Regions from separate parts of the Acetobacter persici genome, predicted to be linked through region 2. Evidence: riboswitches for the same ligand, from Rfam matches in the RefSeq annotation. Region 2 holds a riboswitch; the other holds the start of a gene.
The links. Region 2 has a riboswitch for S-adenosylmethionine ahead of JK199_RS05420 (threonine aldolase family protein). Riboswitches for the same ligand answer to the same signal wherever they lie in the genome.

Region 1 (4,167 bases), on a different contig from region 2:
CATTCATGGCTGGATTCAATAATAACAGCCGTGCCGTGGGGTTGCAGAACATCATTGATGGTGTTGGCAATCTGCGCCGTCAGCCGTTCCTGAATCTGCATCCGGCGGGCATAGGCATCCACCACACGCGCCAGCTTGGAAATACCGACCACGCGCTGGCGCGGCAGGTAGGCCACATGCGCCCGGCCAATAATGGGGGCGAGGTGATGCTCGCAGTGGCTTTCAAAGCGGATATCGCGCAGCAGCACGATTTCATCATACCCTTCCACTTCAGAAAACGTGCGTTCCAGAAGGGTTTTAGGGTCGATTTCATACCCCTGAAAAAACTCTTCATACGCACGGGCCACGCGGGCAGGCGTATCATGCAGGCCTTCGCGTTCCGGATCTTCCCCGGCCCAGCGCAGCATGGTGCGGATGGCGTCTTCCGCCTCTTCACGGGTGGGGCGGTTGGTTTTGGGCAGAGGGTCGCTCATGCCATTCTCCTGCGGTCTGCGTGGTGATGAAGCAGTTCTGACTGCTTCACGTTAATGGATCTGGCGGAACTGGAACGGGCTATCAAGGCTGAAGGGCGGAATGGTGATGTCAAACCGTTTGCCGGAATTGACATTCCACATCTGGTAAGACCCCCGCATGAAGCCCCCCGCCGTGGTGAGGGAAACACCGGAAGTGTAGTCAAACCCGTTCTGCGGGCGGATAACGGGCTGTTCACCCACCACGCCTTCTCCATGCACATATTCCGTCCGGCCTGCGCCGTCCGTAATCTGCCAGGTCCGTTCCTTGAGCTGGATGGGGGCCGTGCCGCCATTTTCAATGCGGATGCGGTAAACCCAGCAATACATGTCCTCATCAGGTTCAGACTGTTCCGGGAGCCAGAACACCTGTACGCAGACGCGCATATCTCCCGTCACGGCTTCATACATCGGCGCTGAGGCGAACAGGTCGCTCATGGCGTCATCATGATCGGGGGACATGGGCGGTGAGTCCGGCCAGTCAGGCATGGGGTGTTCTGCTCCTGCGCAAAAAATAAAAAAGGCCTGCTTCACGCCAGCGGGTTTTATCCCGCAGCGCAGAAACCACGGCAACAATCCGCTGGCAGTATCACGAAGCGATCAGAAAAGGGAAGCCGCCCGTCTGCTGTGTGCTGAAACAGCCACAGCAGACCGGCGGCAGGCAGGTATAAGTCAGGGCCTGATCAGGCTTTGGCGAGAGCCGCCACGCCACGGGCAAGATCATCAATCAGATCGGCACTGTCTTCCAGCCCGACGGAGAAGCGGATCGCGCCTTCAGAAATCCCGAGCTTGGCCCGTTCTTCCTCACCGATCTTCATATGGGTGGTGGTGGCCGGGTGCGTCACGAGGGAGCGCGCATCGCCCAGATTGTTGGAAATGGCGATAAGGTTCAGGGCGTTCATGAAGGCAAAGGCCCCTTCCTGCCCGCCAGCAACTTCAAACGCGACCATGGTGCCGCCACCCGTCATCTGCCGCTGGGCAAGCGCGTATTGCGGATGATCCTTGCGGCCCGGATAACGCACGCTGACAATCCCGGGCGCGGAGGCGAGGTAGTCTGCCACCGCAGCCGCATTGCGCGTCATGGCTTCCACGCGCAGGGCAAGTGTTTCCAGCCCCTTGAGCATTACCCACGCATTGAAGGGCGAGAGAGCATTGCCAGTATTACGGACGAACGGCTGGAGCGTTTCCTTAATCCAGTCTTCCCTGCCCAGTACGGCCCCGCCCAGCACGCGGCCCTGTCCGTCAATATGTTTGGTACAGGAATACACGACCACATCCGCGCCCAGTTCCAGCGGCTTCTGGTAGAGCGGGGAGGCAAATACGTTATCGACAATGACCAGTGCCCCGGCCTTGTGCGCACGCTCTGAGATGGCGGCGAGGTCCAGCACATCCAGCATGGGGTTGGAGGGGCTTTCCAGCAGCACAGCGGCGGTTGGCTTGCTGAAGGCGTCATCCCACGCGGCGAGGTCCCCGCCATCGACGAACACGGTTTCCACGCCATATTGCGGCAGCAGGTTGGCTACAATCCAGTGGCAGGAGCCGAACAGTGCGCGGGAGGCCACAACGCGGTCCCCGGCTTTAACGTGGGAGAGCAGGGCGGAAGAGACCGCGCCCATCCCCGTTGAGGTCGCGACACAGGCTTCAGCCCCTTCCAGATCGGCCAGACGCTTTTCCAGTGCAACCACTGTGGGGTTGGCAAAGCGGCTGTACTGATAGTGTGAGACTTCACCCGTAAAGGTTTTAGCGGCCTGTTCGGCGTTTTCGTAAACAAAGCCGGATGTCAGGAAAAGCGCCTCGCTGGTTTCACCATATTCGGTGCGTTCCAGTCCTGCATGCAAAAGGCGGGTGGCGGGACGCCAGGCTTTGGAAGAAGAGGTCTTGCTGTCACTCATCACGAGGTATCCGGTTCTTTTGCTGCTGTGCAGCGCAGTGTGACCGTGGAAACCGTGGCGTCGGCAGTGCGTCGCCATGGCCTCTTTAGCGCGTTTATTTTACCTCGCCGCAAGCCGGCCGTACAAATCACGAGGTTTTATCGTGCTTTAACGCACGGTAAGGGTTTTGTTATGCGGAGGCAGGTTCTGTTCGTCAAGCCTCTATCCATAGTCCCGACGGAGGGCTCAGCCATGCAGCGGGTCGGGCGTAGTTTAGAGCAATTCCTGCAAGAGCGGCACAAAAGGAATATCCGCGTCCGGCATAGGGTAATCATGCAGTTTTTCCGGCGCCACCCATGCCAGTGTCTGCCCTTCCTTCGCCGTCGGGGAGCCGCTCCAGCGGCGGCACAGATAGAGCGGCATCAGCAGGTCAAACGCCTTGTAGGCGTGGGATGCAAAGGTAAACGGCGCAAGGCAGGCGCGGGAGACATCCAGCCCAAGCTCTTCTTCCAGTTCCCGCACCAGCGCGGCTTCCGGCGTTTCTCCGGGTTCAACCTTCCCGCCAGGGAATTCCCAGAGTCCGGCCAGACTTTTGCCTTCCGGGCGTCTGGCCAGCAGAATACGCCCCTGTGCGTCAATCAGCGCGGCGGCGGAAACCAGCACGAGTTTGCGGGGGGCTGCCCCCTCGCTCTGTGGCGTGCCGGAAGGGGTATCCAGATCATCCCGCGTGGCTTCAAAAACACGGACCGGGTGCTCGCGGCCACGGGCCACAAACATCTGCTTGTCCGCGCCAATCGCCCGGAACCCGATCTGTTCCAGAACACGGGCAGAGGCTGCGTTATCCTCCGCTACCGTGGCGCGCAGGCAGGTAATATCCAGATTAGCCAGCGCCCAGCGGGCCAGCCGCCCGGCCGCCCGGGTCGCAATGCCCCGGCCCCAGTATGTGCGGCCAACCCAGTAGCCCAGCATCCCAACGCGCCCCACCTGCGGCACGGTCTGCACACGCAGGCCCACGCAGCCAAGGAGGGTATTATTTTCATCCAGAATAGCGAAATGGCAGCCTTCTCTGGCCCGATGCATGGAGAGCGTGGAGGCAATCCAGTCATCCGCCAGTGCCCGCGGGTAGGGGAAGGGCAGGCGGCTGAGCATGCGCACCACTTCCCAGTCATTGACCAGATTGTGCAGCGCAGGCGCATCATCAGGCAGAAGGGGGCGCAGCCGGTAGGGCGGCGTCTCCAGAACCAGAGACGTGATGTCAGGCATTCACAGCCGGTGCGGGTACACCGCATTCCGCCAGCAGGCCACGCAGGGCGTTGATGACGGGGAAGACCTCCACATTGTGGTCCCCACCCAGTTCACGCCATGCCTGCTGTTCAAGCTCCACAATTTCACGGTCTTCCGCAAAAATCCGTTCGGTAAACGCGACAAGGAACGGCCATGCCAGTTCCAGCACCCCCGGCACCTTGGGGCGTTTGACAGACAGGAGGCCGAACGTCCGGTTTGTCAGTTCTTCCGCATCCTGCGGGACATAGACAATCCACAGATCCATCACCGGGTCTTCATCCCCTGTCTGGATACGGAGTGTCTGATAGGGATATTCCGTGCGGATGGTCATGACGTCACGATGCTGGAATTTTTCCGAGGAATCGCGGCGTTCACCAAAAATCAGGGCTTCACCCAGAGGTTGCTTGCCACTGGTGCGGGCAAAGGAATACTGGGCTTCCACCAGACCGGGCTCGCGTTTCTGGCCCAGAAAGCGCGGGCGCATCTGGCCCATCTGCTTCATG
Region 2 (4,167 bases):
GACTGGCGACGTTCATTAAAGTCAGTTCTCCGACTTTCCTGCCAATCAGGCCGGAATCCTGCAACGGGCCGATACGCAGCACGCAATCAATCCCATCTTCCACCAGATTAACAGGCCTGTCAGTCACCCCCAGTTCGATATCAATTTCAGGATAGCGTTCCAGAAAGTCTGGCAAGGCAGGTGCCACAATCAGCCGCCCGATACGCCCCGGCATATCGACCCGCAAGATACCGCGTGGAGCGGCTTTATCGCGCCGGAACAGCCCCTCCGCTTCCTCAATGTCAGACACCAGTCGGAGGCAGACATCATAAAAAGCCCGGCCGTCTGCCGTGGTGGTGACTGTACGCGTGGTGCGGGACAACAGCCGTGCCCCTACCCGGCTTTCCAGCGCCTGAATCGCTGTGGAAACGGAAGACCGGGGCATATTGAGCGTGTCCGCAGCCCTTGAAAAACTGCCAGAGTCCACAACACGCAGAAAAATACGAAACAGATCAATCCGGTCCACGAAACCCTCGGGTGATACGCCTTATTGTTCGTATTATACGACAAGTGTTGTATAAAGATACTAATTTATCAAGGAAACCGAGATGATACTTTTTGCTACATGAAAGTCCGCATCCTGCGGTTCTTTCAACGGAAGGACAACCGGATATGGCAGACCATACGCTTAAAGGAAAAACTGTTCTGATCACGGGGGGCGCCAAAAATCTGGGTGGTCTGATTGCCCGCGATTTGGCAGCCCACGGCGTAAAGGCTGTGGCCATTCATTACAACAGTGACGCCAGCGCCCCCGATGCGGAAAAAACTCTGGCAGACCTCAAAGCCGCCGGCGTGCAGGCTGTTGCCCTGCAGGCCGACCTGACAACCGCCGCTGCCAACAGCAAACTGTTTGCGGACACCATTGCCGCCATCGGCAAACCTGACATCGCCATCAATACCGTCGGTAAAGTGCTGAAAAAACCAATTGCCGAGACGTCAGAAGCTGAATTTGATGAGATGTTCGCCATCAATTCCAAAGCCGCCTATTTCTTCATTAAGGAAGCCGGGCTGCATCTGAATGATAACGGCAAAATCGTAACGCTCGTGACATCCCTTCTCGGTGCCTACACGCCGTTCTATTCCACGTATGCAGGCGCCAAAGCACCGGTTGAACATTTTACACGCGCGGCCTCCAAGGAGTTTGGTGCCCGCGGGATTTCAGTCAACGCTATTGGTCCGGGTCCGATGGACACACCGTTTTTCTACGGTCAGGAAGAACCTGAGGCCGTGGCCTATCATAAATCCGCAGCAGCCCTGTCCGCCTTTAGCAAAACAGGCCTGACAGACATTGAGGATATTGCACCCTTCGTCCGTTTTCTGGTCTCGGAAGGCTGGTGGATGACGGGCCAGACCATTCTGATCAATGGTGGCTACACCACAAAATAACGTGGACTTTCAGGAAAGGAGCCTCCGTGGCCCTTTCCTTCCATACCCAACAAACTGTTGCGTTTTTTTATCGACTATTTATGAGTAGCGTCAGAAGCATCAAGAGTCAGGCCGACGCCTGACACCAACCTGCATCCGTGCAAGGTGGTGCCTTCCCTGTTTTGCAGGAAGGGATGTGGCCAGAAGACCGGCAATAACGGACCCATGCCACGCGCGTCGTCGCTTTGTCTTTTGATCTCAACCGTTTTGAAGAGATCAAACATGACACAGATTACCCAACAGTTTGCCAGCGATAACTATGCCGGAATCTGCCCGGAAGCACTTGCTGCCATGCAGGACGCCAATCAGGGCTATGTGCCCGCCTATGGTGAAGACCTCTGGACCACCAGAGCCGCCGACGCCTTCCGCACCCTGTTTGAAAAAGACTGTGACGTTTTTTTTGCCTTTAACGGCACGGCAGCCAATGCGCTGGCTCTGGCCTCTCTCTGCCAGTCCTATAACAGTGTGATCTGCTCTGCTCTCGCGCATGTTGAGACGGATGAATGTGGCGCGCCGGAGTTTTTCTCCAACGGCTCCAAGCTGCTGACAGCCCCCACACAGGGCGGCAAGCTGACGCCGGAGGCTATCCGCACGCTGGCAACGGGCCGGACGGATATTCACTTCCCCAAACCGCGTGCAGTCACCATTACCCAGCCCACGGAAACCGGGCAGGTTTATACACTGGCGGAAATTCAGGCCATTTCAGCCGTCTGCCGGGATCTGGGCCTGCGCCTGCACATGGATGGCGCCCGTTTTGCCAATGCCTGTGCGGCTCTCGGCTGCTCCCCTGCTGAAATGACATGGCAATCCGGCGTGGACGTACTGTGTTTTGGCGGCACCAAAAACGGCATGGCCGTTGGGGAAGCAATTCTCTTTTTTGACCGCGCACTGGCGGATGGCTTTGACTACCGCTGTAAACAGGCCGGACAACTGGCTTCCAAAATGCGCTTTCTGGCCGCACCGTGGGTCGGCATACTGGAAAGCGGTGCATGGCTGCGCAACGGTCAGGCCGCCAATGCCGCAGCAGCGCATCTTGCCAGACAGATTAAACCTCTTGAAGGGCTGGACCTGATGTTTCCGGCAGAAGCCAACGCCGTCTTTCTGAAGGCCCCGGCATCCTTACTGGACGGCCTGCGGGACAAAGGCTGGCGCTTTTATACATTTATCGGAGGGGGCGCACGGTTCATGTTTGCATGGGATGCGGACCTTACGCAGGTCGATGCGCTGGCGGCTGATATTAAAAGTCTGCACGCAGCGCTTTAACGGTCAGTCCTTTTTGTTATGACCCGAAATGAAATTTCAATCGGCCAGTCCCTGCCCTTCGCAAGGCTGGCCTTGCCGCCGCAAACCGGATATGTTCAGTCCACTTTTCACTTAAAATCTGGTTCCTAACGCATGCCTGACGGTTCTTCTCCTGTAACGCGTTCCTCCTCAGCCTCCCTGCCCGAAATCCGTCATGACTGGACGGTGCCGGAAATTCAGGCTCTGCTGGACCTTCCGTTTCCGGAGCTGATGTTCCGCGCTCAGGCCACGCACCGGGCGCATTTTGACCCTACGGAAATGCAGATTTCCACCCTGCTTTCCATCAAGACAGGCGGCTGCCCCGAAGACTGCGCCTATTGCCCGCAAAGCGCCCTGCACGAAAAAAGTGTGAAGGCCGAACGCCTGATGGCCGTGGATGCTGTGCTGATGGAAGCCCGCAAGGCGAAAGACGCCGGAGCCAGCCGCTTCTGCATGGGGGCCGCCTGGCGCTCCCCCAAGGATCATGATCTGGAAACCGTCTGCGCCATGATTGAGGGCGTAAAGGGGCTGGGGCTGGAAACCTGCGTGACGCTGGGGATGCTTGATGCCGGACAGGCTGGCAGACTGCGGGACGCCGGGCTGGACTACTACAACCATAATCTGGATACCTCTCCGGAATATTATGGCGATATCATCACCACCCGCACCTATCAGGACCGGCTGGATACGCTGTCCAACGTGCGGGATGCGGGCATCAATGTCTGCTGCGGTGGCATTGTCGGCATGGGTGAAAACGAGACAGACCGCGCAGGGCTGATTGCCGCCCTCGCCTCCCTGCCCGCGCACCCGGAAAGCGTTCCGATCAACCTGCTGGTCCGCGTTAAAGGTACTCCGCTGGGCGAGTCTGAGGCCGTTGACCCACTGGATTTTGTCCGCATGATTGCCGCAGCACGCATCACCATGCCCAAAAGCCGGGTGCGTCTGGCTGCGGGCCGTGAGGATATGAGTGATGAAACACAGACCCTGTGCTTCCTTGCTGGTGCCAATTCCATTTTCTATGGCGAACGCCTGCTGACCACGCCCAACCCTCAGGCTTCGCGGGATCGCACGCTTCTGGACAAGCTGGGTATGCACACGACGGGCATTTCCGTTTAAAATGTTTCTTGCATTCCTTGCCTGACCTGCGTCAGGAGTTGCCGCATGTCTTATATGGTCAAGGAAATGTTCCTCACCTTACAGGGTGAGGGCGGACAGGCCGGGCGACCGGCCGTGTTCTGTCGTTTTGCGGGATGCAACCTGTGGTCTGGCCGGGAAGCCGACCGCGCTGAAGCCATCTGCCAGTTCTGTGATACTGATTTTATCGGTACGGATGGAGAGGGCGGCGGCAAGTTTGAAACGGCTGAAAAACTTGCTGAGACAATCGCCAGATTCTGGCCCGAGAGCGGCCAAGCCATGACCGTG

Region 1: another riboswitch for S-adenosylmethionine. It lies ahead of metZ (O-succinylhomoserine sulfhydrylase); the one in region 2 lies ahead of JK199_RS05420 (threonine aldolase family protein).

The regions. Positions count from the first base shown of each region.
Region 1 covers NZ_JAERKU010000001.1:42,997-47,163, reverse strand. The annotation lists gene folE (GTP cyclohydrolase I FolE) at 1-473, opposite strand, end outside; gene apaG (Co2+/Mg2+ efflux protein ApaG) at 525-998, opposite strand; gene metZ (O-succinylhomoserine sulfhydrylase) at 1,193-2,401, opposite strand; SAM riboswitch at 2,466-2,545, opposite strand; gene mutT (8-oxo-dGTP diphosphatase MutT) at 2,654-3,643, opposite strand; gene JK199_RS00170 (aromatic ring-hydroxylating oxygenase subunit alpha) at 3,636-4,167, opposite strand, start outside.
Region 2 covers NZ_JAERKU010000003.1:216,865-221,031, reverse strand. The annotation lists gene JK199_RS05430 (LysR family transcriptional regulator) at 1-505, opposite strand, end outside; gene JK199_RS05425 (SDR family oxidoreductase) at 652-1,425, shown strand; SAM-I-IV-variant riboswitch at 1,517-1,632, shown strand; gene JK199_RS05420 (threonine aldolase family protein) at 1,687-2,727, shown strand; gene bioB (biotin synthase BioB) at 2,860-3,861, shown strand; gene queE (7-carboxy-7-deazaguanine synthase) at 3,907-4,167, shown strand, end outside.